3 regions of the Pantoea sp. USHLN298 genome follow, and region 2 is predicted to be linked to each of the others. Evidence: predicted binding sites of a transcription regulator. Region 2 holds the regulator's gene; each other region holds the start of a gene.
What was found. The regulator CRP, encoded in region 2, controls carbon source genes, mostly activating them, when cyclic AMP is high. The targets are predictions, from matches to a motif close to ATGTGANNNNNNTCACAT.
Positions count from the first base shown of each region.

Region 1: WFK59_RS13160 (nucleoside-specific channel-forming protein Tsx) is a predicted target of CRP. The motif match lies at 6,520-6,537, and genes of this name have one in related genera.
Region 3: WFK59_RS11260 (CdaR family transcriptional regulator) is a predicted target of CRP. The motif match lies at 3,617-3,634, and genes of this name have one in related genera.

Region 1 is NZ_JBBCRO010000004.1:476,022-485,681, reverse strand. Features, by position in the region: gene abgT (p-aminobenzoyl-glutamate transporter) at 1-927, opposite strand, end outside; gene WFK59_RS13180 (M20 family metallopeptidase) at 1,094-2,536, opposite strand; gene WFK59_RS13175 (amidohydrolase) at 2,533-3,846, opposite strand; gene WFK59_RS13170 (LysR family transcriptional regulator) at 3,962-4,861, shown strand; gene yjdN (VOC family metalloprotein YjdN) at 4,937-5,374, shown strand; gene WFK59_RS13160 (nucleoside-specific channel-forming protein Tsx) at 5,462-6,328, opposite strand; gene WFK59_RS13155 (sensor histidine kinase) at 6,606-7,961, opposite strand; gene WFK59_RS13150 (response regulator) at 7,958-8,617, opposite strand; gene WFK59_RS13145 (helix-turn-helix domain-containing protein) at 9,086-9,454, shown strand; gene WFK59_RS13140 (LysR family transcriptional regulator) at 9,617-9,660, shown strand, end outside.
Region 2 is NZ_JBBCRO010000007.1:45,565-55,224, reverse strand. Features, by position in the region: gene WFK59_RS18245 (YhfG family protein) at 1-110, shown strand, start outside; gene WFK59_RS18240 (putative adenosine monophosphate-protein transferase Fic) at 100-693, shown strand; gene WFK59_RS18235 (aminodeoxychorismate synthase component II) at 735-1,310, shown strand; gene argD (bifunctional acetylornithine/succinyldiaminopimelate transaminase) at 1,392-2,612, shown strand; gene WFK59_RS18225 (YccS/YhfK family putative transporter) at 2,614-4,689, opposite strand; gene crp (cAMP-activated global transcriptional regulator CRP) at 4,747-5,379, opposite strand; gene WFK59_RS18215 (OsmC family protein) at 5,683-6,087, shown strand; gene WFK59_RS18210 (phosphoribulokinase) at 6,115-6,984, opposite strand; gene WFK59_RS18205 (YheU family protein) at 7,046-7,264, opposite strand; gene WFK59_RS18200 (hydrolase) at 7,269-8,285, opposite strand; gene WFK59_RS18195 (LysE family translocator) at 8,346-8,948, shown strand; gene WFK59_RS18190 (LacI family DNA-binding transcriptional regulator) at 8,950-9,660, opposite strand, start outside.
Region 3 is NZ_JBBCRO010000004.1:35,221-44,880, forward strand. Features, by position in the region: gene glnD (bifunctional uridylyltransferase/uridylyl-removing protein GlnD) at 1-765, shown strand, start outside; gene dapD (2,3,4,5-tetrahydropyridine-2,6-dicarboxylate N-succinyltransferase) at 849-1,673, shown strand; gene WFK59_RS11255 (DUF3461 family protein) at 1,899-2,291, shown strand; gene WFK59_RS11260 (CdaR family transcriptional regulator) at 2,362-3,519, opposite strand; gene degP (serine endoprotease DegP) at 3,705-5,144, opposite strand; gene dgt (dGTPase) at 5,279-6,769, opposite strand; gene mtnN (5'-methylthioadenosine/S-adenosylhomocysteine nucleosidase) at 6,862-7,560, shown strand; gene btuF (vitamin B12 ABC transporter substrate-binding protein BtuF) at 7,553-8,356, shown strand; gene WFK59_RS11285 (hypothetical protein) at 8,471-8,722, shown strand; gene erpA (iron-sulfur cluster insertion protein ErpA) at 8,753-9,100, opposite strand; gene hemL (glutamate-1-semialdehyde 2,1-aminomutase) at 9,305-9,660, shown strand, end outside.

The DNA of each region.
Region 1 (9,660 bases), on a different contig from region 2:
GAAGAACAGAATAATGATCGGCACAATACCCTGAATAAACGGCGAGGGAATAATGGCCCCGCTGGTGGGGTTACGCAGCGGCGCATTCTCCGGTATCACCAGCAGCGCCATCAGGGCGATAAACAGCAGGGCGGCAATCCCGGCGGCGCGCAGGCCGCGGTTCTCCAGCGGCGTAAGAGCCGCCAGTTTTTCGCCGCTGCCCTGCCACTGTGGCAGGCGCGGCTCAACAAATTTATCGGTCAGCAGCGCTCCGACAAGGGTCAGCACAATCACCGAGGTCGCCATAAAAAACCAGTTATCGATGACGCTGACGTGCACCGTGTCGCTCACCGCTTTGGCTGCTTCGGTACTGATGCCGGAAAGCAGCACGTCGGTGGTGACGATCAGCAGGTTGGCGGTAAAGCCGGAGGCCACACCGGCAATCGCCGCCAGCAGTCCGGCCACCGGATGACGGCCGACCGCCAGGAAGATCAGCGCGCCCAGCGGCGGCATCACCACCAGCGCCGCATCGGAAGAGATATGGCTGAAAAAGGCGATAAACAGCACCATGTAGCTGGCGTAGCGGCGGTTGACGCGCGACGCCATCTTCACCATCAGCGACTGCAGTAAGCCGACTTTTTCCGCCAGACCGGCACCAATCACCAGCGCCAGAATCGATCCCAGCGGGGTAAAACTGCTGAAGTTTTTGATGATGTTGGGCAGGATCCACTGAATGCCAGCAACGCTCAGCAGGTTATTTACCCGCACCATTTCGCCGTTGCTGGGGTTTTTAACCGCCAGATCCAGCGCACTGATAATGGCGGTGGCGATCATCAGCACCACAATCAAATAGACAAACAGTAAAAAGGGATTAGGAACTTTATTTCCCACCCGCTCAACCCAGCTAAAAAGTCGCCCAGGGCTGCGGTTCTCTGATGTTGCTTCCATAGTTTCTGGTCTCGTCTTGTGTCCCGTCATCCGGGTGCGCGTTCGCTGACGCCAGTCGTTGAGTGAGACGTCCGGCGATAGGTTACAAACGGCACGCCGGAATCCGGGAAGGTGTTTGCAATCATATTTTTTTATAGCGGTCCGCGCCGGTGACGCGGCCGTTGGCTCATTCGGCCAGTTTTGTCGGTGTGATCCCCGCCGGGATCGGGCAGTGATAAGGCTGTGAGGCGCGCACCCGATCGAACTCCGCCTGACAGCGGGCCAGCGCCGCCGAATCCTGCAACAGCGTGACGACGGTGGCGGCCATCACTTTGCCAGCCAGAAACATCCCCTTATGCGCGATGCTGGTGCGACCCTGCGCCACCAGCTGCCAGGTATGCAGCGGCGTACCGAAGGTGAAGCAGGGCGCAAAGCACTGCGCGGTCGGCGTCACCCAGCTCACATCCCCGACATCCGTTGAGCCATACAGCAGCTCGCGCGTCACGGCATAAGGCGCTACCTGATCCATAAACAGCCGGTCACCCAGTTGCTCAACCCAGGCCTGGCCTGCTTCGCCGCCGGTTCGGGCTGCGTTGAGCCGCGCATTGCGCAGATCGTCGTCGGTCAGGGTGGCGCGTATCTCTGCCGCGAACGCTCGCTCCTCATCGCTGTAATCGGGCAGACCAAACTGATGCAAATAACGCTCCATCACGGCTTCCAGCGCGCGATTGGGCACGTAGTCAGAGCAGGCTTTGTCAAAACGCACCGTCAGGGTGGTGTCGGTCATCAGCGCCGCGCCGCGGGCGATATTGATCACCCGCTGGTAAATATCCTGCGCCTGCTGCAGTTCCGGCGCGCGGATCAGGTAGAGCACTTCCGCGTCGGCCTGTACCACATTCGGCGAGACGCCGCCGCTGTTAGTCACCGCATAGTGCAGCCGTGCTTCCTGCACGATGTGCTCACGCAGAAAATTGGCACCGGTGTTCATCAGGGTGACCGCATCCAGTGCGCTGCGACCGAGGTGCGGTGAGTTAGCGGCATGTGCCGCGACGCCTTTGAAGCTGAATGCCGCCTGGATATTGGCGAGCGTGCGCAGATTAAACATCCCGCTGAAGCCTTCGGGATGCCAGGTCACCGCGGCATCGACATCATCAAACAGCCCTTCGCGCACCATAAAGGTTTTGCCGGAGCCGCCTTCTTCACCGGGACAGCCGTAAAAGCGCACCGTTCCGCCGGTATGATGTTGCTGCATCCAGGCTTTCACCGCACTGGCTGCCGCCACGCCTGCGGTACCGAGCAGGTTATGGCCGCAGCCGTGACCGTTGCCGTTGGCCTCCAGCGGTTGCGGGCGGGCGCATCCCGCCTGCTGGCTCAGGCCCGCCAGCGCATCAAACTCGCCAAGGATGGCAATCACCGGTTTACCGCTGCCGAAGCTGGCAATAAAGGCGGTATCCAGGCCGCCCACGCCGCGTTCTACCGTGAAGCCCTCCGCCGCCAGCGCATCGGCCAGCAGCGCGCAGGAGCGGGTCTCGGCAAAGCGGGTCTCCGGCGTATCCCAGATGGCGTCGCTGAGTGCGCTGAAGCGCGCCTGATGACGGTCGATATAATCAGCAATGAACGCTTCCATCATCGGCCTCCGTCAAACTGCGCCTGATTCAGCGCCAGGGTTGCCAGCATCGCGATCGCCACGGGCATCACCTGCTCATCAAAGTCGAACTTCGCGTTATGGTGACCCGCCGCCAGATCGCAGCCGAAGATGGCATACGAAGCCTGACCGCCGCGTTGCTTCACCCGCTCCATCATGTAAGTGGCATCTTCCGATCCGGCCGCCTGAGCCTTACGATCGACCACCGAATCGAAGATGCCGAGCGCCTCTGCCTGCTGATGGATAAAATCGACCCACGGCTGGGTTGGGGTGCAGCTGCGGGCGGCCCCCATCAGCGTGATCTGGTGCTCAACGCCATACATCGCCGCCGCGCCAGCGATGACCCGCAGCGCCTGCTGGTAGATGTCATCGTTAACCTGATTGGTGACGCCGCGGGTTTCGACTTTCAGCAGCGCACAGTCGGGCACCACGTTACGTCCGGTACCGGCCTGCAGTACGCCAACGTTGACACGCGCCACACCGCCGCTGTGCTGGGTAAGACCGTGCAGCGCCAGCGTTGCCTGAGCCGCCGCCAGCAGGGCATTGCGGCCCTCTTCCGGTCGGCCACCGGCATGCGCGCCGACGCCGGTGAAATTGACGTCGAGTTTGGTGGTGGCGAGGAAACTGTCGCTGCCACACACCAGCTCACCCGCTGGCACGCCGGTGCCGAGATGGATAGCGGTAAACAGATCAACATCATCCACCACGCCAGCCGCCACCATCGCTCTGGCACCGCGAACCCCCTCTTCGGCGGGCTGGAAAATGAGTTTAATCGTGCCGCTCAGCTGAGCTTTCATCGCCATCAGCACCGAGGCGAGGCCGAGGCCGATGGTAGTGTGGCCGTCGTGTCCGCAGGCGTGCATCATGCCGGGATTGCAGGAGGCGAAGCCTTCACGCTGTGGCAGGTGATCTTCCGCCTGACTCTCATTGAGATCGAGCGCGTCCATATCGACCCGGAAGCCGATCACCGGGCCGGGACGACCGGTTTCCAGCGTGGCAACGATGCCGCAAAACCCACCGGAGAAGTGGCTGATCCACTGCGGTAACGCGCCCTGCTGCAGTGCCCGGGCTTCCTGCTGCTGCAGCACGGTCTCGCTGGGTAAGCCCATACGCGCATCGGCGTCGATCACCTCACGGCCCAGTTGCAGGTGATAACCCAGCTTGTGCAGCTCGTCGGCGACCCGCGTGGCGGTACGGAACTCCAGCCAGCCAGATTCCGCGTAATGATGGAACTCCCGGCGCCAGCTTTTGAGCTGCGCCAGCCGGGCGCTGATAAGGTCGGAAAGGGTATTCATCGGCACTGTCCTTACTGTTGGTTTTTTACGCACTGCCTCGAATCTACACAATGGTATTAGCCGGCATAAGATGCGAATATCTTGTGACTGATAAACAACGGTTATCACAAAAACTATGACTGCTAACCTTAAACTTCATCAGCTGCGCGCCTTTGTTGACGTGGCACGCCAGGGCAGTATCCGGGCGGCAAGCCGTCTTTCCGGGCTTTCGCAGCCGGCATTAACCAAAGCGATTCAGGAACTGGAGCGTGAACTCGGTGCCCGGTTGTTTATCCGCCGTCAGCAGGGCGTGGTCTTAACCGATATCGGTGATAACTTTTTTCGACATGCCAGTCTGGTGCTGGCGGAGTTGCGGGTGGCGCAGGAGGATATCCAGCAGCGGCTGGGGCTGGGCGGCGGGCAGGTGAACATCGGCGTCGGCGGCAGCGTGGCGCGCACCATCATGCCGCAGGTGATTAACCAGTTTCACCGTGAATACCCGCTGGTGAAGGTGCGCATCGTAGAAGGGCAACTGGTGTCGATGGTGCATGAGTTGCGGCAGGGCGCGCTTGATTTCACCATCAATACCTACGATCAAAGTCATCTCGATCAGGAGCTGATGTATGAGCGAATGATGGAGCGCGAGTACAAAGTGGTGGTGCGCAAGGGCCATCCGCTGGAGAAGGCCCGCTCGCTGGCCGAGTTGCAGCAGGCGGACTGGACCATGCCGACGCCCAAGGGCAGCTACTATCGCTTACTGCACGATCTGTTTGACGAGCGCGGCATGGCACCCAAAATTGTGGTGACCTGCGAAACCTTTATGGCCTGTACCAGCCTGGTGGCGCAAAGCGATTTCATCAGTATTTTATCGGTGGATGTGATCGACGATCCGATTCTCGGCCGCTCGCTGGTGGCGCTGTCGCTGGACGAACCGCTGCCGAAAGCGATCTTTTATCTGATTCAGCGTAAGGATACCGCGCTGACGCCGATGAGCAGTTATATGGCGCAGTTATTTCGTCGTTATTGCCAGCGCTGACGGGTAGCGTTCTCTCATCGTCTACACTTGGTGTATTCGCGTAAATGTGAGTTCAACCCACAATCGGAGGTGACGATGCAAGTCTGTCCATATCTGTTTCTCTATGGTCGCTGTGAAGAGGCAATCGAGTTTTACCTGCAGGCCACAGGCGGGAAACTGCTGGAGAAAATGACCTTTGGCGATATGCCAGAGCAGGGCGAGCAGGTAGGCGATCAATCTGCGCCGCCGCAGCCGCCGGAAAAAATTATGCACGCGCATCTGCGTATCGGTCAGGGAGAGTTGATGCTGAGCGACGGTAACACGCAGAAGCCGCCGGCCTCGGATCACGCCGGTTACGCGGTCAGCCTCGCCACCACGGATGCAGAGCAGGGCAAAACCTGGTTTGAAAAACTGTCCGTGGGCGGCAAAGTGACGACCCCGTGGCAGGAGACGTTCTGGTCAAATGGATTTGCGATGTTTATCGATCAGTTCGGCATTCCGTGGCGCATCAACGTGGTGAAGCCGCAGGAATAAAGCAGGATGCGGGATCGGCGCCGGTGACAGCGGCGCCGTTGTAGGGTCGCCTGAGCACGGCCAGCCTTGCAGCCAGCCGCCTGCTCATCAGAAGTTGTAACCCGCCACCAGGTAGTAACCCCAGCCGGTCGATTTCACTTCAAACGGACCGCTACCGAAGTTCAGCTCCTGCCCATCCGCCCACTGACCGCCATTGTGGAAGTAACGCGCCACGGCTGAGAAGTGCCAGTGATCGTAACCCAGCGACAGAATATGGCTGGAGGCGATTGAGTTGCTGGTGCGCGACGAACCGCCTTTCTCGTTGAGATCGGAACCCCAGTCAAAGTTGGTGAAGCCGACATAGCCAAGGTTACCGCCCCACAGCGTGGTGATCGGCACAAAGTATTTCACCTTGAAGCGATAGCCATCCCAGCTGTTTTCATTTGCCGCACCGTAGTTTTCCCACTGATATTTGGCATAGACGTTCAGTGACAGACCCACATCGCTGTGAGTATCGATATCGGTGCCCAGACCCATATACCAGGTATTCTGGCGGTTATCGCTGTTGCGGCCCATGTCGTAGATGTAGTTGTTGGCGAAATACCACTCTTTGAACGGACCAAAGGCCAGACTGGTGCCGGTCAGTTTGTCGATCGAGAAGCGCGGTTCAATCTCCATAAACATCGGCGAACCGTGGTCAAAAATACCGTTGGCGTTGCTGTTACCCGCGCCGAAGAAGTTGGTCAGATCGAGATAACCGTAGAAATCGAACCAGTCTTTTTTGGCAAACGCTTCATATTCCAGATAAACGTCGTTGTTAAACTGCGGCCCGAAGCGCGTGTGGTAGCTGCCCACCACGTTTACGCTCTGATGCCACCAGTCGGACAGATATTGCGGATCGCTATCAGCGGCTTGCGCAACACCCGTCCAGGAACATGCCAGTACGGCACCTGCTATCAACGTTTTGAATTTCATTATCATTAACCACATGCTTTTGACCGCTGCACAGCAGGCGCAGTCAGAGAGAAGTCGATCCCGGGGTGGGGAGTGAGTTATTCAGGACATAACAGCCAGTTTCCAGCCCGCGTAGCGTGCCTGCAACATAGCGATAGAAAATAGATTTTGCTCACGTTTGTCAAAAAGTGTTGCATTACAATTCAGTGAAAATGTGACGTGCTTCACAATAATGGCGGTGATCGAACGGAACCAGGCAACCGTTTACGTTGTCTGGTTCGCGATCAAACGTGCGGGATCAGGGAAAAGTGACGCGGACCTGCAAACCACAAATTGCACCCTGTGGCGTCAGGCAATTGGAAAGGGCGACATGAATCTGATGTTTCTGCGCAACGCTGCGCACAATCGATAAACCCAGACCGCTGCCCTGCGCTTTAACGTCAGGGGAGCGGGTGAAACGGTCAAAGGCGCGTTCAATAAAGGATTCCGGCATACCCGGTCCGTTATCGACAATATCCACCACCGTCTTGCCCGCCACCCGATGCAGCAGAACATCCACCAGGCTCCCTTCCGGCGTATGCAACATGGCGTTACCAATCAGGTTGTCGAACAGGCTACGCAGTTCAGAGCGGCTGGCCTGCAGGCGATACTGGGTCGAGCCGTTAAAGCCGATATCGATGCCGCGTTTATCGGCCACCACCATCAACTGCTCAATGCTCTCTTTCAGCAGATCTTCCAGTTCAATCTGCTCAATGCTGGCCACCACGCTTTGATCTTCCTGACGGGAGACGTTCAGCAACTGGGTCACCAGGTGACGGGTACGCCTCACGCCCGCTTCGAGCTGGCTGAACTGCCGGCTGGCCTCGCCCGGCTGAATATGCTGACGCAGATTCTCCAGCTGCAGCGTGACAGCGGTGACCGGGGTTCGCAGTTCGTGAGCGGCATCTTCCAGGAACTGCCGCTGGGATGACCAGGCCTCGCGCAGCTTATTCAGCAACGCGTTATACGCGGCAACCAGCGGCAGGATCTCATCCGGCAAGCCTTCCGGTGAGACATTGTGCGGATGATGCGTCTCCTGCGCCGCGATCTGCCGCGAGGCGACCTGCAGATCGCGGGTGATCTTCCGCACCACCAGCCAGATCACCAGCAGCGACAGCGGCATCATCAGGATCAACGGAATGATCGCCGACAGCGCCCGTTTGACCATCAGCGCTTTCATGTAGCTGAGGTTGTGCATCACCTGAATGGTCTTGATCTCACTGCCTGGCTGACCGGGTCGGGTGTAGATACGCCATTCGCAGTCATCACAATGGCCCACATCGACATCGCGGTAACCGCGCTGGGCTTGCAGCGGTGCGTGCAGTTCCGGCCACGAGCTGGCACGCAGCCTGCCCTGGTTATCCCACAGCTGCACCACAAAAGCGCTCTTCGCCTTGTCAGGCGGAATGAGCATCGGCATCAGTGCCGGCATCTGCTTGTTGGTCGACCAGGCATCGGCGATTTTCGACAGCTGATCGTCCTTCATGGTGCCGACCATGTCGCCATAGCAGCTGAAAAAATACCAGGTGACGCCGCCAATCATCAGCAGATGAATAATCAGCAGCGTACTGAGTAATTTATTGCGTAACGAACGCATAAAGGGGAACGGTTTCATATTGCCGGCACCCGCCAGCCCAGCCCGCGTACATTGCGAATCGCGTCGTTATCCAGCTTGCGCCGCATCCCGTGGATCAGCACATCAACCGCGTTGCTGCTCACTTCGTCGCCCCAGCCGTAAATACGGTTCTCCAGCTGCTCGCGCGAGAGAATCGCGCCGGGACGCTCCAGCAAGGCATAAAGCAGGGCATATTCGCGCGCGGTCAGCTGCTCGCGCTGGCCCTTATAGAGCACTTCGCGCGTCATCATATCCAGCTGCACATCGCCGCTGCCCAGCACCGAATCCGCCGCACCGTGGCGACGTCGGGTAATCGCCCGCATCCGGGCCAGCACTTCCTGCAGATCAAAAGGTTTAAGCAGGTAATCGTCAGCGCCGCTGTCGAGCCCCTGTATCCGCTGCGCCACCGTATCGCGCGCAGTCAGGATCAGCACCGGCGTAGAATCGCCGCGCCCGCGCGCCCGGCGCAGCACCTGCAATCCGTCATCACGCGGTAAGCCGAGATCCAGCAACACGCAGCTGTAGCCGCCTTCGCTCCAGGCGTTATGGGCATAAACGCCATCGCGTACCCAGTCCACCGACCAGCCCGCGCCCTCTAAAGCCTGCTGCAGGTTCGCGCCGATCATTTCATCATCTTCAACCAATAACACGCGCATGGCTGATCTCCTTCGTAAAGATGGGAGAGAGTTTATACATCAATTGTTAGGTCAGAATTATCCGCCGTCATTCCGCCGTCATACTTCGTACTACAGCGGCGTTGGCTACGTCTGGCCGCCTTGCGGTAATACGAATTATAGGGGCGAATCGGGTGTGACTTAACGCAAATTAGCCTGGCGGATTCGACGGTGACTTAACACAAATTATTTAAATGCTGGCCGCCAGGAGGCATCGAAAAAGAGTTAAATCGACGCCGATGTAACTTAACGCAAATTATTTTACCGGATTGCCAGGATCACTTAATGCTTATTATTCAGGCAGGTTGTTGCCGTTATCTGACCGATAAAGGGGGCCGCAGGCCGGAATCTGGCGGTTGCTAATTCTGCGCTAATTTTCTGCTAATTAAGGGATAAATTTAACCGGGTAAAGTGGGTTCACTGCACATCAGCGTAAATCAGGAGGAACCCATGAATCAGCGCGAGTTTATTCGGAGTTTGCTGGACTGGATTGAGAACAACTTAGGACACGATCTGCATCTGGATGAGGTGGCGCGTCGCTCTGGCTATTCCCGCTGGCATCTGCAACGGCTGTTTCGCCAGCATACCGGATTTTCCCTGGCGGAATATATCCGACAGCGCCGGTTAACCGAATCTGCGCTGACGCTGCTGAGCAGCAATGAAGCGATATTGCAGGTCGCCATGAACTACGGGTTCGACACCCAGCAGGCCTACACCCGCACCTTCAAAAACTATTTTATGATGACGCCAGGCCAGCTACGCCGCCAGCGCCGGGTCGAGCCGGACCGGTTACTGTTTCCGCTGGCCATGGCCAGTTGATGCCTTTGATGGCCTTCCCGCCAGATGAAACGCGCGGGAAGGTCGGCAGGCACGGCTCCGCTGTCTGATCCCATCCCTTCTTTTTTACTGACCTGCCGCCGTAAGCTGCCCCGAACATGCTAGTTTGATGCCAGAATCCTCAGGGTATCGGAGCGGTAACGCATGGAAAACAGTGCTAATTTAACCGCCATGCTGGTGTTTGCGCG
Region 2 (9,660 bases):
GCTATCAGGCCAGTTGTCGGCTGGAAGGCTTCAGCCACAATGAACCCGCGCTAAAAGGCGATGAGGCGGCGGCACGCCTGGCGTCGCTGAGGAGGCAATATGGTCTCTAATATCGCGGTCAGTCAGGATCCCTACCTGTGGCACAACGACAACGTGCTGAAGAATTTGCTCGATATTCATGACGCCGCCCAGCTGCGTAAAGCCGAGCTGAGTTTCAGCGCTGCCCGGCTGGCGACGCTGGAGTTAGGTCCGCGTAATGCCGGCTTTCCCTGGCTGCGGCTGATCCACCGTACGCTGTTCCAGGATGTTTACAGCTGGGCCGGTGAGCTGCGCACCATTGATATCTGGCGTGATGAGACACCCTTCTGTCACTTCGAATATATCGAAAAAGAGGGCAACGCCCTGATGGCGGCGCTGGAAGATGAGAACGGGCTGGCGGATCTGCCACGCGATGCGTTTGTGCAGCGCATTGCGCATTACTATTGCGAAATCAACGTGCTGCATCCTTTCCGTGAAGGCAATGGCCGGGCGCAACGCATCTTTTTCGAGCAGCTGGCGCTGCATGCGGGTTATCTGCTGGCGTGGGAAGCGATTGATGCCGAAAACTGGCTAGCGGCGAATCAGGCCGGTGTCGCGGGTGACCTGCAGCCGCTGGAGCAGGTTTTTGCGAAAGTGGTGAGCGAGCCGGCGTAACCGCGTAGAATAGCGGCGCTGATAACCACCCTGGATTCGTCATGCTGCTGCTGATCGACAACTACGACTCGTTTACCTGGAATCTCTATCAATATTTCTGTGAGCTGGGCGCGCAGGTGCGGGTGGTGCGCAACGATGCCATCACCCTGCAACAGATGGATGCGCTGCCGCTGACCCATCTGGTGATTTCACCTGGACCCTGCACGCCCAACGAAGCCGGTATTTCACTGGCGGCGATTCGCCATTTCGCCGGGCGGCTGCCGGTGCTGGGTGTCTGTCTCGGACATCAGGCGATGGCTCAGGCCTGGGGCGGCGAAGTGGTGCGCGCCCGCCAGGTGATGCACGGGAAAACCTCGCTGATCCAGCACAGCAACAGCGGCGTGTTCCGCCAGCTCAACAACCCACTCACCGTCACCCGCTATCACTCATTAATCGTCAAACGCGATACGCTACCCGACGCCTTTGAAGTCACCGCCTGGAGCCTGCGTGACGGCCAGCCCGACGAGATCATGGGAATCCGCCATAAAACCCTGGCGCTGGAAGGGGTGCAATTCCATCCTGAAAGCATTCTCAGCGAGCAGGGACACCAGTTGCTGCACAATTTCCTGACGCAATAGTTTGCCTTTGAGTGATTTTTTATGCATATTTTGTGATTATTATTTCACAGAAGCACAACAATCACTCAAAGGGAGTCACTCATGGCAGCCGAAAAAATTGCGGTCACACGCGAAACGTTCGATAACGTTATTTTGCCTGTTTATGCACCAGCGCAGTTCGTGCCGGTGAAAGGCAAGGGCAGCCGAGTCTGGGATCAGCAGGGCAAAGAGTATATCGACTTTTCTGGCGGCATCGCGGTGACTGCGCTCGGCCATTGCCATCCTGCGCTGGTAGAGACGCTGAAAAGCCAGGGCGAAACCCTGTGGCATACCAGCAACGTCTTCACCAACGAACCGGCGCTGCGTCTCGCCAGTAAGCTCATCAGCGCCACCTTTGCCGATCGGGTGTTTTTCGCCAACTCCGGTGCCGAAGCGAATGAAGCGGCGTTTAAACTGGCGCGCTATTACGCCTGCAAACGTCACAGCCCGTTCAAGAGCAAGATCATCGCCTTCCACAACGCCTTTCATGGCCGGACGCTGTTTACCGTGACGGTCGGCGGGCAGCCAAAATATTCTGATGGATTCGGTCCTAAACCGGCCGATATCGTCCATGTTCCCTTTAATGACCTGGATGCGGTGAAAGCGGTTATCGACGATCACACCTGCGCTATCGTGGTTGAGCCGATTCAGGGCGAGGGCGGCGTCGTGCCCGCCACGCAGGAATTTATGCAGGGGCTGCGTGACCTGTGCGATCAGCATCAGGCGCTGCTGGTGCTGGATGAAGTGCAGAGCGGCATGGGACGCAGCGGCAAGCTGTTTGCCTATGAGCATTACGGTGTGCAGCCCGATATTCTGACCTCTGCCAAAGCGCTGGGCGGCGGTTTTCCGGTCAGCGCCATGCTGACCACTAACGAGATCGCCTCGACTATGGCACCCGGCGTGCACGGCACGACCTATGGCGGCAATCCGCTGGCCTGCGCCATTGCGGAAACGGCGCTGGATATTATCAATACCCCTGAGGTGCTGGAAGGCGTTGATCTCCGGCGTCAGCAGTTTGTCAGCGCGCTGCAGGCGATAGATGCAAAATACGATCTGTTCAGCGACATTCGTGGTAAAGGCCTGCTGATTGGCGCGGCGCTGAAGCCGCAACACGCCGGCAAGGCGCGTGACATTCTGAATGCCGCCGCCGCGGAAGGCGTGATGGTGCTGGTGGCTGGCACCGACGTGATGCGTTTCGCGCCTTCACTGATCATCGAGCCCGCCGATATCGAAGAGGGTATGCGCCGCTTTGCGACCGCCGTCAGCAAGGTGATCGCCGGCTGATTTAGTTTTTGCGTAACCGTCTGATCAGCCAGCGGCCATGCTGTGGTCGCTGGCTCCACGCCAGCGATGAAATGGTGTGCATCACGCTCAGATGATCCAGAATGCGGCGCACATGCTGCTCCAGCACCGTCACCGGCCCTTCATTAATATTTTCCAGCTCATCCAGCAGATTGACCTGCGAACTGGCACCATCATATTCCAGCCGCTGCTGGCAACGTTGCAGCGCAATTTCGCACGACTGCAGATAGCGCTCCGCCAGCGTGGCGGTCAGCATGGTATGTTCCCGCGCCAGTATCGTCATCGCATTGATGTGCTCAACAATGAACTGGCTATGGGTGACCCACAGCCGCATATCCTTGAGATACTGGGCGTTAAAAGCCGGTTCCTGCATCGCCTGGTTCAGGGAGTTAAACAGCGCATTGTGCGCCTGATTAACCCGTACCCGCTGATAAGCGAGCTTCTCCGGCGACTGTTCCGCGCCCAGCAGCAGCCGCAGCGCATCCTGGTAAGTTTCCAGCGCGTCATGGGCGTTCTGTCGCAGCAAGCCGCTCTGCCACTGCGGCCAGAGCCACAGCATCCCGCCGAAGGCGATCAGGCAGCCCATCAGGGTATCCATCAGGCGCGGCAGCAGGAACTGCGCGCCATTCAGCGACAGCAGTTGCAGCGAGTAGACCGCCGTCACCGTGAAGCCAATCATCGACCAGCCGTAAAACTGGCGGGTAAAGCGGTAGCTGATAAAAGTGATCACCAGCATGATCATCAGCACCAGCGACTCCGGTACCGCGAGACGTAAGGTGGCGGCGGCAATCACCAGTCCGACAAAAGTGCCCAGCGCCCGGTGCTGAATACGAACCCGGGTGGCGCTATAGCCGTTCTGGCTGACGAACATAATGGTCATCAGAATCCAGTAGGGCTTCGGAATATTGAAAAACAGCGCCAGCGCACTGCCCAGCATCAGCATCACGGCAAAACGACCGGCGGTGCGCAGTGCAGACGAACGCCAGGAAAGATAACTGCGCAGCGCCGGCAGCAGCGGCAGACGGCGCTGGCGATCGGCCATCAGGTCACGCTGATAGAGCGGCTTTTGCGTACGCAGCACCCGCGCGATGCGGTTAAAGTGATAAAGACAGAAATTTCCCACCGGATTATCAGGATGCTGGCGGGCAATTTTTTCCAGCGCGCCGAGCTGCTTCTCCATGCCAAACCGATCGGGCAACTGGTGATAGAGAATGTTATCCGCCAGCACCCGTAAGCGGGCCGAGATGGTCTGGGCATTCCAGCGGATCACCGCTTCCGCATGGCTCTGCTCCACCAGTTTCTGCACCTCTTCCGGCTGATGCAGGCTGACCGAGATATGTTCCTGCAGATCCAGCGCCACCTGAAAAGCACGGGTCAGCCGCTTATGGCTGTGATCCCGACTGGCAGACAGCATGTGCATCTGCTGGTAACAGGTGGTGATCAGATCGACCACTTTTTGCTGACGCGCCAGCAGCGGCGGCAGGGCCTTTTCCGGATCGGTCAGCTGGGTCAGCAGGGTATATTTGGCGTCGCAATAGTTGGCCAGCTCACGGTAGATCAGGCTCAGGCTTTCGCGCATCGGCTGCTCTTTCCACAGCCAGAACCAGAACCAGTTAAACAGCCCGTACCACAGCGTGCCGCCGATATAGAGCAGCGGCGGTACGTAGATCGGCATACGGCCAATCAGACTCAGCGTGAAGATGGCGGCGATCAGCGAGCCCGGCAACAGACGGCCGTGCAACGGGCTAATTTCACCGGTGACGCCCAGCAGCAGCGGCATCGCGAACAGAATCAGCGGCAAAGGAATCGCGTGCAGCGTCAGCCACTGAATCAGAAAACTGCCGAGCGCAAACAGGCTGCCGCCAACAATCAGGCGTTTGAAGAAACGTTTATGCGGGGTATCCAGACCGGCGATATTGCAACAGGCGGGGACTAACGAGAACAGCAGACCTTTTTGCAGGTCGCCAGCCAGCCAGCCCAGCGCCACTGGCAGACAGAGCACCAGCGTTTGCCGCAAGGCATAATTGACTTCAGGATGGTAAATAATTCGACGCCACATCGGCCCAACACAAACAATAACGGCGCGATGTTGCCATCACGCCGTGGGTGACAGGAATTAGCGGGTGCCGTAAACGACGATGGTTTTGCCGTGTGCGGAGATCAGGTTCTGATCTTCCAGCATCTTCAAAATACGGCCCACGGTTTCACGTGAGCAACCAACGATTTGGCCAATTTCCTGACGAGTAATTTTAATTTGCATGCCGTCGGGATGCGTCATGGCGTCTGGCTGCTTCGCCAGGTTAAGCAGAGTCTGAGCAATGCGTCCGGTGACGTCGAGGAAAGCGAGGTTACCCACTTTTTCAGACGTAACCTGCAGGCGACGCGCCATCTGCGACGAGAGTCGCATCAGGATATCGGGGTTAACCTGGATCAGCTGACGGAATTTCTTGTAGGAAATCTCCGCCACTTCGCACGCGGTTTTCGCACGTACCCAGGCGCTGCGCTCCTGACCTTCTTCGAACAGGCCAAGCTCGCCAATAAAATCGCCCTGATTCAGGTAAGAAAGAATCATCTCTTTGCCTTCTTCATCTTTAATCAGAACCGCGACGGAACCTTTCACGATGTAGTAAAGCGTTTCTGCTTTTTCACCTTGGTGAATCAGCGTACTTTTGGATGGATACTTGTGAATATGGCAATGGGACAGGAACCATTCGAGTGTAGGGTCTGTTTGCGGTTTGCCGAGAACCATTCGCTATTATCCTCTGTTGTAATCGTGCCCAAAATACAGGGGGCAGTTTTCCCTGTCAGGCGATGAAAGCTTCAAGCGTTTCCCTTACAGGAAATTATTCGGGCTGCATTCGGCGCAGTGCGCATCATTCTTCCCGGCTTCGCCATCGGGTGACGAAAAATATTTTCAGCACTGTTTGTAGCACAGCTTTTGCCGACTGTCTTCTGTTGTCTCGCTTCAGCTAACAGCGGATTTCTCTGGATTGCTGTTTACCAGGCGAAAGCGTACTCTGACGGCAAAACCGCATATTCTGGAGCGAAAATCATGCAGGCAAGAGTGAAATGGGTAGAAGGGCTGACATTCCTCGGTGAGTCGTCGTCCGGCCATCAGGTATTAATGGATGGCAATTCGGGTGATAAAGCGCCCAGCCCAATGGAGATGGTGCTGATGGCGGCGGGCGGATGTAGCGCCATCGACGTGGTTTCAATTCTGCAAAAAGGCCGCAACGATGTGGCTGATTGTGAAGTGAAACTGACCTCAGAACGTCGTGAAGAGGCGCCGCGAATCTTTACGCACATCAACCTGCACTTTATCGTTAGCGGCAAAGCGCTCCAGGATAAAGCGGTCTCACGCGCGGTGGATCTTTCTGCAGAAAAATATTGCTCGGTTGCCATCATGCTGGGCAAAGGCGTCACCATTACCCACAGCTATGAAGTGATCGAACGCTGATCTCTGCGGGGGCCGCTCTGCGGCCTCTTATTCTATTCGCTTGCCTTCCACCAGTCGCTTCACCAGTGGTCCCATGATCAACTCCATCGCCAGCCCCATCTTTCCGCCCGGCACCACCAGCGTATTAATGTGCGAGATAAACGATCCCTGCAGCATCGCCAGCAGGTAAGGGAAGTCGATATCGTCCAGCGCCTGGAAGTGGATCACCACGAAACTCTCATCCAGTGACGGAATAGCACGGGCGGCAAACGGGTTCGAGGTATCCACCGTCGGCACGCGCTGGAAGTTAAGGTGAGTGCGCGAGAACTGCGGCGTAATGAAGTTGATGTAATCTTCCATCGAGCGCACCACCGAGTCCATCACCGCTTCCCGCGAATGGCCGCGTTCGCTGGTGTCACGCACCAGCTTCTGAATCCACTCCAGGTTGACAATCGGTACCACGCCGACCAGTAAATCGACATGCTCAGCCACGTTATGCTGGGCGGTCACCACGCCGCCGTGCAGTCCTTCGTAAAACAGAATATCGGTGTTTTGCGGCAGCGGTTGCCACGGCGTAAAGGTGCCCGGCACCTGATTCCACGGAACGGCTTCGTCATAGGTATGCAGGTATTTACGCGACTGGCCCTCACCGTTGAGCCCATACTGTTTAAAGCTCTGCTCCAGCAGGCCAAAGTCATTGGCTTCCGGACCGAAGTAACTGACATGACGGCCCAGATCGCGCGCTTTGCGGATCGCCATATCCATTTCCGGCCGGGTGAAGCGGTGAAAACTGTCGCCTTCCAGTTCGGCAGCGTGCAGATCGAGCTGCTGAAAGATTTTACGGAACGCGAGGCTGGTGGTGGTGGTTCCCGCGCCGCTGGAACCGGTGACGGCAATTATCGGATGGCGTGCAGACATAAAAAAGCTCCCTGTGAGGTCGGGCCATGGGCATTGTTACCATGAATTGCCGATCGGCGCATCAGCCGCGAAATTCTTTGCGCGGCATAATATTGACCGATTCATGCAGCTCCGACCACACCAGCACCACTTCACCGGTTTCCAGCTGGCGGCGGACGTCAGCCACTTTTTCGTTCAGGCTGCGCTCCTGCTCGCCGTAGTCGGTGCCTTCACGCAGCACGAAGGTTTCAATCAGATTTTCGAGGGTCTCAGGTGAGACCTGTTGCCAGGGAATAATCACAACGTCAGGTATCCAGAAAAGGGGTCATCCATTGGGGTATGCGCTGTTCAAGCCACATTTCGGGCTGGCGCAATGTCCCGCCGACAAAGCCAACGTGACCGCCGTGTGGGGTCAGCTGATAAGTAATAGTGGCAGATAATTGGCTGCTGTGCGGTATCACCTCATCACTCATGAACGGGTCATCTTTGGCATGAATGATCAGCAGCGGCTTAGCGACCTGTTTCAGCCAGGGCAGGGCGCTGGCACGCCGATAGTAATCAGCGGCATCGATAAAACCGTGGGCGCGAGCGGTGATCGCATCATCGAAGTCACGCAGACGCCGCAACGCTTTCAGTTGCGCCAGATTGACCGGCAACGTTTCTGGCCAGGCGTGCAGTTTGCGCCGCGCATTCTTCTTTAGCTGGGCCAGCAGGTAGTATTGATAAAAGCGCGAGAAACCGCGCTCCAGTCTGATGCTGCACGGTTCCAGCATCAGCGGCGCAGAGACAATGACGCCGGCATCAACCGGCGCATCCGACCCCTGCTGGCCCAGCAGACAACCCAGCATATTGCCGCCCAGTGAAAAGCCCACCGCGACGGTCGGAACCCGGCCCCAGCGGGATTGCAGCCAGTGCAGGAAATAGCGCGCATCTTCGGTTTCGCCGGAGTGATAGATGCGGTTCTGCCGGTTAGGTTCGCCGCTGCAGCCGCGGAAATGCATCACCACCGCCAGCCAGCCACGCGCGCGGCAGATCGCCATCAGCCCGTGGATATAGGGGCTGTGGAAGCTGCCTTCCAGCCCGTGAAACAGCACTACCCGGGGTTTATGCAGCGCCCGCTGCGGATCTTCACTCCAGGCGAGATCGACAAAATCGCCATCGGGCAGATCGAGACGCTGCCAGTGCGGATCGACGTTGATCTGCCGCCGCAACAGACGGGGCAACACCGTTTGCAGATGGGCATTGCGCAGACCCGCTAACGGGATAAATTGATCGGTGTCGGGTCCGGTGAATTTCATTCGGTAAAAGCTTGTCTGATCCATATCACACTGTTAGCTTCGATAGGTTTTTTGCTTGCTGGGGGTGAGGAGCACCCGATTGCTATGGAACTCAGTCTTTTCTTGTCGATGTTAGGATTCCTTTGGGTCGCCGCGATCACGCCAGGCCCTAATAATATGTTACTTACCGCAGGCGGTGCCAATTTTGGCTTTCTGCGTACGCTTCCCCTGATGATTGGCATCATGATCGGCATGCAGGTGATGCTGCTGATGGTGGCGTTTGGCGTCGGCGGGCTGATTCTGCTCTATCCCTCGCTGCATCTGGTGCTGAAAATCGCCGGTAGCCTCTACCTGCTGTGGCTGGCCTGGAAAATTGCCACCGCCAGCTATGAAAAACTGGATACCGATCAGGTGCCGGTTAAACCGATGCCGTTCTGGCAGGGTGGCTTACTGCAGCTGATTAATCCCAAAGCCTGGCTGATGGCACTGGGCGCGGTCGCCAGCTTTAGTCTGGCTGGCGACGCCTATCGTCAATCGGTGATGGCGATCAGTCTCGGCATGTTTATCGTCAATCTGGTGTCCGGGCTGATCTGGATGGGCTTCGGCGCGATGATTGGCCGTATCTTACGCAGCCGCCGCGCCTGGAAAATCTTCAATATTTCAATGGGGCTGCTGACGGCGGCCTGCGTTCTGCTCATCTGGCACTGAGTTAACTGGAGGCGCGTTCGACGCGCCTCCAGGGCAATACCTCGCGGATCACCGGCGCGTGCGGCTGACGAATTTTCTGCAACAGCAGCTGCACGCTTCGCGCCCCGAGCTGATACATCGGTTGTTCGATGGTGGTCAGCGGCGGGTTCAGGCTGCGGGTAAATGGAATGCCGTCAAAACCGACCACCGCCAGATCTTCCGGCACCCGCAGTCCCGCCTCCAGCGCCGCATGAATCACGCCTACCGCCAGCACATCTGACACTGCAAATACCGCATCCGGCGGCTGCGGCAGCGCGAGTAACTGCTGCAAAGCCTGGCTGCCCGCTTCGGTGGAGATATCGCTGGCGTAGGCGACACCAGACCACTCAAGTCCCAGCGCACTTATCGCCTGACGGTAACCCTGTTCACGGTGATGTGAATAGAGATAGCGCATATCCCCGTTAACCAGCCCGATGCGTTTGCGGCCTTTGCCGGCCAGGTAGTGCACGGTATCGCGCGCCGCAGCAAGATGATCAATGGTGACGGAGGAAGCCGGAATGGCGGGATCAAACTCCGAGCACTGCACCCAGGGCGCGCCCGCGATGATGTTCTGGAGATCCTGCAATCCTGAGGCCGCATCCATCGTGATGACGCCATCCACCACTTTGCCGGTCAGCAGCGTAAGGTAGGCGGCTTCGCGCTGGAGTTGCGACGCAGAGTGGCAGAGCAGGAT
Region 3 (9,660 bases), on a different contig from region 2:
GAACGGGTGCGCCACCATCGTCTGCAGGCGCTGGCGCTGCTGCGGATGGACAATATCGATGAAGAGCGGTTGCACCAAATCTGGAACCGCTGCCGCGCCGACTATTTCCTGCGGCATACGCCGAATCAGATCGCCTGGCATGCCCGGCATCTGATGGGCCACGATCTGACAAAACCGCTGGTGCTGGTCAGCCCGCAGGCGACGCGCGGCGGCACCGAGATTTTTATCTGGAGTCCGGATCGACCGCACCTGTTTGCCGCCGTGGCGGGCGAGCTGGATCGCCGCAACCTCAGCGTGCACGATGCGCAAATCTTTACCAGCCGCGACGGCATGGCGATGGATACCTTTATTGTGCTGGAGCCCGATGGCAGTCCGCTGTCACCCGACCGCCATCCGATGATTATTCAGGCGCTGGAACAGGCGATTACCCAGTCAGACTGGGTGCCGCCGCGAACCCGTCGTCCGTCGGCCAAACTGAAGCACTTCAGCGTGGATACCGAAGTCAATTTCCTGCCAACCCACACCGACCGCCGCAGCTACCTGGAACTGGTGGCGCTCGATCAGCCCGGCCTGCTGGCGCGGGTCGGTGAAGTGTTTGCCGATCTCGGCGTCTCGCTGCACGGCGCGCGCATCAGCACCATCGGCGAGCGGGTCGAGGATTTGTTTATTCTCGCCAACAGTGAGCGCCAGGCGCTGAGTGAAGAAATGCGTAAAGCGTTGCAACAACGGTTGACAGAAGCCCTTAATCCAAACGATAAAGTGTGACCAAAGTCGATTTGTGAATCTTAAACTTTTTACTGGTGTCGGGGGATTGCCCGGCACTGCACATGACAGATCAGGAAAAAAATATGCAACAGTTACAGAGCGTTATTGAATCCGCCTTCGAACGTCGTGCTGATATCACCCCAGCCAGCGTCGACAACGAAACCCGTGATGCCATCAACCAGGTGATCTCTCTGCTGGACAGCGGTGCACTGCGCGTTTCCGAAAAGATCGACGGCGAGTGGGTAACGCATCAGTGGCTGAAGAAAGCGGTCCTGCTCTCTTTCCGCATCAACGACAACCAGGTAATGGAAGGCGCGGAAACCCGTTTCTACGACAAAGTACCCATGAAATTTGCTGGCTGGGATGAGACGCGTTTCAGAGAAGCGGGTTTCCGTGTCGTGCCACCTGCGGCGGTGCGTCAGGGTGCCTATATCGCCCGCAACACCGTGCTGATGCCTTCTTACGTCAACATTGGCGCCTTTGTGGATGAAGGCACCATGGTGGATACCTGGGCGACCGTGGGTTCCTGCGCGCAGATCGGTAAAAACGTTCATCTCTCTGGCGGCGTGGGTATCGGTGGCGTGCTGGAACCGCTGCAGGCAAACCCGACCATCATCGAAGATAACTGCTTCATTGGCGCACGCTCTGAAATCGTTGAAGGCGTCATCGTTGAAGAAGGTTCGGTGATCTCGATGGGCGTTTACATCGGCCAGAGCACCAAAATTTATGACCGCGAAACCGGTGAAGTGCATTATGGCCGCGTGCCGGCGGGCTCGGTGGTGGTTTCCGGTAACCTGCCCTCTAAAGATGGCAGCTACAGCCTCTACTGTGCCGTTATCGTCAAGAAAGTAGATGCGAAAACGCTTGGCAAAACAGGTATCAACGAACTGCTGCGTACCATCGACTAATGTCACTGACGGGCTGGAAACCGGCCCGTCATCTTTTCTTTACAGCCATTCCCAAATAACATGCTTCGCGCCGCGAATTAACTGGTGCGTTTAGTTTTTATTCAGGTCATAATCCGCGCCAGTTAAATCCCGTCGCGCAATGTTCATCCAGCTTATTTATGTCTACAGTTGTTTAACGTCATGAACACGACTGCGCGCTTCTCACTTTTTGATGGAAACAACGCTATGTATGACAATCTGAAAAGCTTAGGTATCAGTAATCCGGACGATATTGATCGCTACAGCCTGCGTCAGGAAGCCAATAACGATATTCTCAAGATCTACTTCCGCAAAGACAAAGGGGAGTTTTTCGCCAAAAGCGTAAAATTCAAATATCCGCGTCAGCGCAAAACCGTAGTAGCCGATCACGCCACGCAGGGCTACAAAGAAGTGCAGGAAATCAGTCCTAATCTGCGCTATGTGATCGACGAGCTGGACCAGATTTGCCAGCGCGACCAGGTTGAAGTGGACCTGAAACGCAAAATCCTTGATGACCTGCGTCATCTGGAAAGCGTGGTATCACACAAGATTACCGAAATTGAATCTGATCTGGAAAAGCTGACCCGCAGCGGTCGTTAATTCCCTGCCAGACCAGCGATGAAAAAGGCCAGCACTGCTGGCCTTTGCTTTTTCTGCCGCGCCGTTTCTCTCAGCCCTGCTCATCCAGCTGCAGTGCCACGTAGAGCAGCAGCCGATCGTCAAAATGGCTGAGATTCAGCCCGGTTAACTCCGAAATCCGGTTCAGTCGATATTCCAGCGTATTGCGGTGGATAAACAGCGCACGTGCAGTCGCACTCGGCTGCACATTATGCGTAAACCACGCAATCAGCGTCCGTCGCAGCAAGCCGTTGTTATCCATGCTCTTGAGCTTCGCCAGCGGCCGCGCCAGTTCATTGGCCTGCCAGCCGCCGCGCAGGCTGTCGAGCAGCACCGGCAGCACCAGATCCTGATAAAAATAGCTGCGCACGTCCGGCATCCGCTGTTTACCAACCATCATGGTGGTGCGGGCAGTTCGGTAAGAACGTGCAATGCTGCCAGGGCCGGTGAAGAAGTTCCCCAGCGCAATCCGCATCCGCAGATGACCACTCTCTTTCATCCGCTGCAACAGCTGCTCTACCCGTCGGCGGTGATCCTCCTGATCGTAACGTCCATGCCCGTTCAGGGCCGGTTTCAGCACCACCATTTCGGTTAGCGAAACAATGGCGATCAGATTGTCACGCTCCGGCGTGGTCAGCAGCGTTTGAAGCTGTTGCAGTTCTGACATGGCGCTATCCACACCGAGCTGGCCGCTATCGACCTCAACCACAGCGACCACCCGCGGCTGGTTAAGATCGATGCCGAGCCGCTGCGCCCATTCGGTTAGCTGGGGCGACAGGGTATCGCTGCGAATCAGGTTCAGCACCAGCTCTTCACGCAGGCGGCTGTCCTGCGCCAGCATATGCAGCAACCGCGCCTGCTCCAGCATCATCTCTGCCGTCATACAGACCAGTTCACCATAATGGCGCAGCGCCAGCGGCTCACCTGTCAGACCGATCACCCCGACAATATCGCCATCAATCCGCAACGGCAGGTTAATGCCCGGCCGTACCCCGTGCAGATGTTTCGCCACCGCTTCATCAATATCGACCACCCGTCCCTGAGAGAGCACCAGCAGCGCGCCTTCGTGCAATTCCCCAATCCGCTCGCGATCGCCGCTGCCGATAATCCGGCCACGCGCGTCCATCACGTTGACATTGCTGTCAATAATTTTCATGGTGCGCGCCACGATATCCTGCGCCAGCCGGGCATCAAGATGATAGGTAGCCATCCATTACTCCAGAAAAAGAGGGGGAGAGATAGAATACGCATGGAAGGCGGCCAGAACATTGTGCAACTGCACAGAGCCAGCCGGGCATTTAGCGAATTTGCGGTCAGCATCACATTCTGCCCGGTGACGGACAGAGGAAATAAAAAAGGCGGACCGAAGTCCGCCTGATAGCCTTGCGTTATCGCTTACTGCATCAGCAGGTAGATGCTGCTGTCGCCGCGCTTGACGTTCAGCGCCAGTACCGACGGTTTAGAATCAAGGATCTTACGCAGTTCGCCCAGATTGGTCACCGGCTGCTGGTTCACGCCCTGAATCACATCGCCCTTTTTCAGGCCGATACGCGCAGCAGCGCTGCCCGCTTTGACGTTATCCACGCGAACCCCTTTATCGCCGACTTCGCTGTTGCTGAGGTCCGCGCCTTCAATACCGGTGTAGATGGTGGCGGATTGCACTTTCGCCTGGCTGCTCTGCTGCAACTGAACCGAAACATCCACTGGCTTACCGTCACGCAGCAGGCCCAGCTTCAGGGTGGTGCCGATGGGCAGCGAACCCACTTCGGCACGCAGCGCCGCAAAGCTGGTCAGTGGTTTACCGTTCATTGACACCACCACATCGCCCGCTTTGATACCGGCTTTCGCCGCTGCCGAACCTGGCAGCACCTGACTGACAAAGGCACCGCGCTGCGCATCGACTTTCATCGCTTTCGCCAGCTCAGAGTTCAGCTCGGTACCCAGCACACCCAGCTCACCGCGCTTAACCTGACCAAACTCCACCATCTGCGCAGTCAGGTTTTTCACCATATTACTCGGGATGGCAAAGCCGATACCGATGTTGCCGCCATCCGGTGCCAGAATCGCCGTATTGATACCGATCAGCTCACCGTTAAGATTAACCAGCGCGCCGCCGGAGTTACCCCGGTTGATCGCCGCATCGGTCTGGATAAAGTTCTCGTAATTCTCCACGTTCAGGCCGCTGCGGCCCAGCGCGGAGACGATGCCCGAGGTCACGGTTTCACCCAGGCCATACGGGTTACCGATCGCCACGGTGTAGTCACCGACCCGCAGATTGTCAGAGTCGGCCATTTTCACTGCGGTGAGGTTTTTCGCATCCTGCAACTGAATCAGGGCAATATCGGAGCTTGGATCTTTGCCGATCACTTTCGCGTCATAGCGACGGCCATCGCTCAGCTGAACCTGAATTTTGGTGGCGTTATTCACCACATGGTTGTTGGTGACCACATAGCCTTTTTCAGCGTTGATCACCACACCCGATCCCAGCGCACGGAATTTTTCCTGCTGCGTATTCGGGCCAGGCGCGCCGCCCTCAGCACCGCCGCCGCTCTGGCACATCGGTGAACTCTGGAACGGTGAGCCATCCTGGCAGAAAGGCGAATTATCGCCAAAGAACTGCTGGAACTGCTGCGGCATACGCGGCGTTTTTACCGTGGTGGTGCCTTCTACACTAATACTGACCACTGAAGGCATCACCTTCTCCAGCATCGGTGCCAGACTTGGCAGTTGCTGACTATCAGAAGAGGCGGTTTGCGCAGCGGAAACGGTCACGGGCGCCAGTGCCATACTCAGGCTCAGGGCCAGCGCACTTAACATTAAGCTCTTTTTTTTCATTTTTTGGTTTCTCTTGAGGATAACTGTCCAGACCATTGCTGTGGTCGATGAGTGAGATAATTGTTTTAGCGCGAAGTTCCTTTTAAAGTTTCAACCAAAGGTAAAAATTTATTCCCGACCTTTACAATTGACGATTATTCGACGGCCATTAAACGCCGGTACTCATCCCAGGCGTAGAGATCGGTCATCCCGCTAATATAATCCTGAATCAGGCGAAAACGATAATAACGTTCCCACAACAGCCGCTCATATTTATGCTCTACCACCAGCGTACGCATTTTATGCAGATAGGCTTTACGGTGTTTGCCGGAGAGTTTATGGAACAGCCGGGTCTCTATCGGGTGCTGCCGCAAAAAGTCCTCGTTTATCAGGGTAGTAAAGGCTTCGTAATTGAGACGCATCAGCGGTTGATAAATTTCCAGCAACCCCTTGATCACCCGATAGCCCTGTAATTCCAGCTGTTCTACTTCGGAATGATTAAATACCTGCTGGCGCGCTACCGTTTTGAATAACTGCAGCAGACGGCCCTCTTCGCCATCATCTTCCAGCAGCGCATGATTGAAGTGACCGTCGAATATCGCGGGCAGATTATCTACAAAACGCTTCACGGCATAGGTCACTAACACACTCTGAACATTTACGCGTAATGACATAAAAAATTGATCGCTGCGGCTGCGGCGTTTTTTACTGCAGGCTTCACGCCAGGCTTCGCCAATGGTGCGGCTGAATGCGTCATTATTTTTAACCGGACCCCAGGCTTTATTGAGAAATTCATACAAACTCTCAACATTAAATATATCTTTTTCTACAGCGTCGTCCAAATCGGCAATACAATAGGAGATGTCATCGGCCGCTTCCATTATATAGGTCAGCGGAAAACGGTGATGTTCGGCCATATTGGTCGCGGCGCGCAGGTCGCTAATATAGTCCTGCTCGGAAAGATAAAAGCCTGGCTTCTTCATTAATACGCTAAATTCAGCGGGCTTCTCGCCCTGCCACCAGGCTGGCGCGGTATATTTGAGAATGCAGGCCACCTGCGAATAGCTGAGGTTGAGTTGCAACAGGCTATGGACCATCCGTATCGCCTGTGCATTGCCTTCGAAATGACACAAGTCCTGACGGATCATCGCATTTAACTGGTCGAAGGCGCGGCGTTGCGTGTCGCCTTCCACGCCCGCCACCAGCGGATCGACCAGCTCAGCGGGAAGATTATCTTCAAACCAGTCGTTGATCGCCGCCTCGCCGAAATGACCAAACGGCGGATTACCCACGTCATGCAGCAGGCACGCCATCTCGATCAGGCTTTCAAATGCGCCTTCCAGCTCGTCCAGCCCATACTGCGCCAGCCCGCCCTGCATTTTCAGGGTCTGCAGGATCTCCTTGGTGATGTAGCGACCGGTCTGCTGCACTTCCAGCGAGTGGGTCAGCCGTGAGCGCACCGCGGCGTTACGCTCCAGCGGAAAGACCTGGGTTTTCTGCTGCAACCGGCGGATGGCCGCGGAATTAATGATCCGTCCGCGGTCGCTCTCAAAGTGGCGGGTAATGTAATATTCCCCCTCCGGATCTTTTCGACTGGTATAAGGGCGTGAGAAGCTGATCTTCTTCCTGAAATTGATCGCTGACATTGATTACCCCTTATTTTTTCGTGAATTAATCCCCTGTTAGCCATGCTAGACTATGCCCTAAATTTCGACCTTTTACATTAGCGGGACTCACTATGAAAGCAGGCATTATTGGTGCGATGGAGCAGGAAGTTACCCTGCTGCGCGACAAAATCGAAAACCGTCAAACTTTATCGCTGGCTGGCTGTGAAATTTATACCGGCATCCTGAACGGCGTTGAGGTTGCACTGCTGAAATCGGGCATTGGTAAAACCTCCGCCGCGCTGGGTACCACCCTGCTGCTGCAGCTGTGTAAGCCAGACGTGGTGATCAATACCGGTTCTGCCGGTGGCTTAGCCTCTTCGCTGAGCGTGGGCGATATCGTGGTATCGGAAGAAGTGCGTTATCACGATGCTGATGTCACCGCCTTTGGTTATGAGCCAGGCCAGATGGCCGGCTGCCCGGCAGCCTTTGTCGCCGACAGTGGTCTGATTGCCGCCGCCGAAGCCTGCATTCAGCAGCTCGATCTCAATGCGGTACGTGGCCTGGTGGTCAGCGGTGACGCCTTTATCAACGGTGCCGGGCCGCTGGAACGCATTCGTCAGCAGTTCCCGCAGGCGATCGCCGTAGAAATGGAAGCCGCGGCCATCGGTCACGTCTGTCACCAGTTCCAGGTGCCTTTTGTGGTGGTTCGCGCTATCTCTGACGTCGCTGACCAGGCTTCGCATCTGAGCTTTGATGAGTTCCTCAGCGTTGCGGCTAAGCAGTCGTCGCTGATGGTGGAGAACCTGCTGGCGCGCCTGGCGCGTGGCTAAATCGCTACTGCTCTGCTGGCTGCTGCTGATCAGCGGCAGCCTGCTGGCTTCCCCACCGCGTGTTATCACCCTCGCTCCCCACCTGACTGAACTCGCCTTTGCCGCCGGGATTACCCCGATTGCGGTCAGCGCCTGGTCTGACTATCCGCCGCAGGCGAAACCGATTGAGCAGGTTGCCAACTGGCAGGGAATTAACCTCGAACGTATTCTGCAACTGAAGCCGGATCTGATTTTAGCCTGGCGTGGCGGCAACCCGCAGCGGCAGATCGATCAGCTACAGCAGCTCGGAATGAAAATAGAATGGGTCGATCCGGTTACGCTGGATCAGATGATCGCCACGCTGGACAAGCTGGCGCAGTGGAGCCCGCATCCCGAACAGGCCGTGAAAGCCGCACAGCAATTGCGACAGCAGGAAGCCGGGCTGCGTCAGCGCTACGCTCACCTGCCGGTGGTGCCGCTGTTTTTACAGTTTGGTCAGCAGCCGCTGTTTACCGCCGCCAGATCGACCTTACAAAACGAGATCATTGAACTCTGCAGCGGTCGGAATATCTTTGCTGACAGCCGTGTCAGCTGGCCGCAGGTCAGCCGCGAACAGGTGCTGATGCGTCATCCGCAGGCGATTGTGATCGGCGGGACTGCCCGCCAGGCTGAGAACGTCCGGACATTCTGGCAGCCGCAGCTCAGCGTGCCGGTGATCGCGATTAATGATGACTGGCTCAGCCGTCCCGGCCCACGGCTGATACTGGCGGCCGGACAGCTGTGTGCCGCCCTGCATCCCGCACAAAAATCCAACTAATCGGTTAAAGAAACAGCCTTTTTTGCCGTTAATCAAGATATGAGACGCGCGCGCCACGTATGCTCGCCGTCCTTTTAGCGCTTAGCGCTTTTTGAACAACACCAGGAACCTTACATGACCAGAGCACTGCTACTAGCGATGGGGCTGCTGATCCCGGCGTACACGCTGGCGGGATCGGTGAGCGGCTCTATTGGCGTCAGGCTTGTCATCTTTTCACGCTGTGAAATTCAGCGTCCTGAAGCGCGGTCTGTGCCGCAGATCGACTGCGGCGGACAGACAAGTGCGCAACCGCGGGTGACGCGCAGCGTCATTCAGTCAGAGGGGAGTGAAAGAAAAAACCATCAGCTGGTAACGATAGAGTGGTAAGCGAGGCCGTCAGGAAGACGGCCTGCATCATCAGATACTGAACGAAGAACCACAGCCACAGGTGGTTTTGGCGTTCGGGTTAGTGACGATAAAACGTGAGCCTTCCAGCCCTTCGGTGTAATCCACCGAACCGCCCACCAGATACTGCAGGCTCATCGGATCGACCACCAGCGAAACGCCCTGTTTCTCGATAGTCATATCGCCGTCGTTCATCTGGTCATCAAAAGTAAAACCGTACTGGAAGCCGCTGCAACCTCCGCCGGTGATATAAACGCGTAATTTCAGCGCCGGGTTCTCTTCGTCGGCAATCAGGTTCTTCACCTTGGTGGCTGCTGCGTCGGTAAACTGCAACGGCAGTGCTGCTACATCATCACTCATGTTTTACTCCGCTAAACGTCCAGGTCAGAAAACGACCTTAATACCGCTATTATCTGCCAGCACCTCAGCGCAATCAAGCTCTGCCCTTCGCACTCTGTGCCGCTTTCACTAAGGTTAAGTATAGCGGCTGGTGAAACCGGCTTTCGTCTGCTGCGCCTCTTCCGTAGAATGGCGCGATATTTTTATGAACCGCTGGAGCCGAAAATGAGTAAGTCCGAACAACTGTTTGCCGAGGCACAACGCCTGATTCCGGGTGGCGTAAACTCGCCGGTACGCGCATTTACCGGTGTGGGCGGCGTTCCGCTGTTTATCGAACACGCCAATGGCGCCTACCTGTATGACGCCGATGGCAAAGCCTACATTGATTATGTCGGATCATGGGGCCCGATGGTGCTGGGGCACAATAACGCCGGGATTCGCAACGCGGTGATTGAGGCCGCTGAGCGCGGTCTGAGCTTTGGCGCGCCAACGGAGATGGAAGTCACCATGGCGCAGCTGGTGTGCGAACTGGTGCCGAGCATGGAGATGGTGCGCATGGTCAACTCCGGCACCGAAGCCAC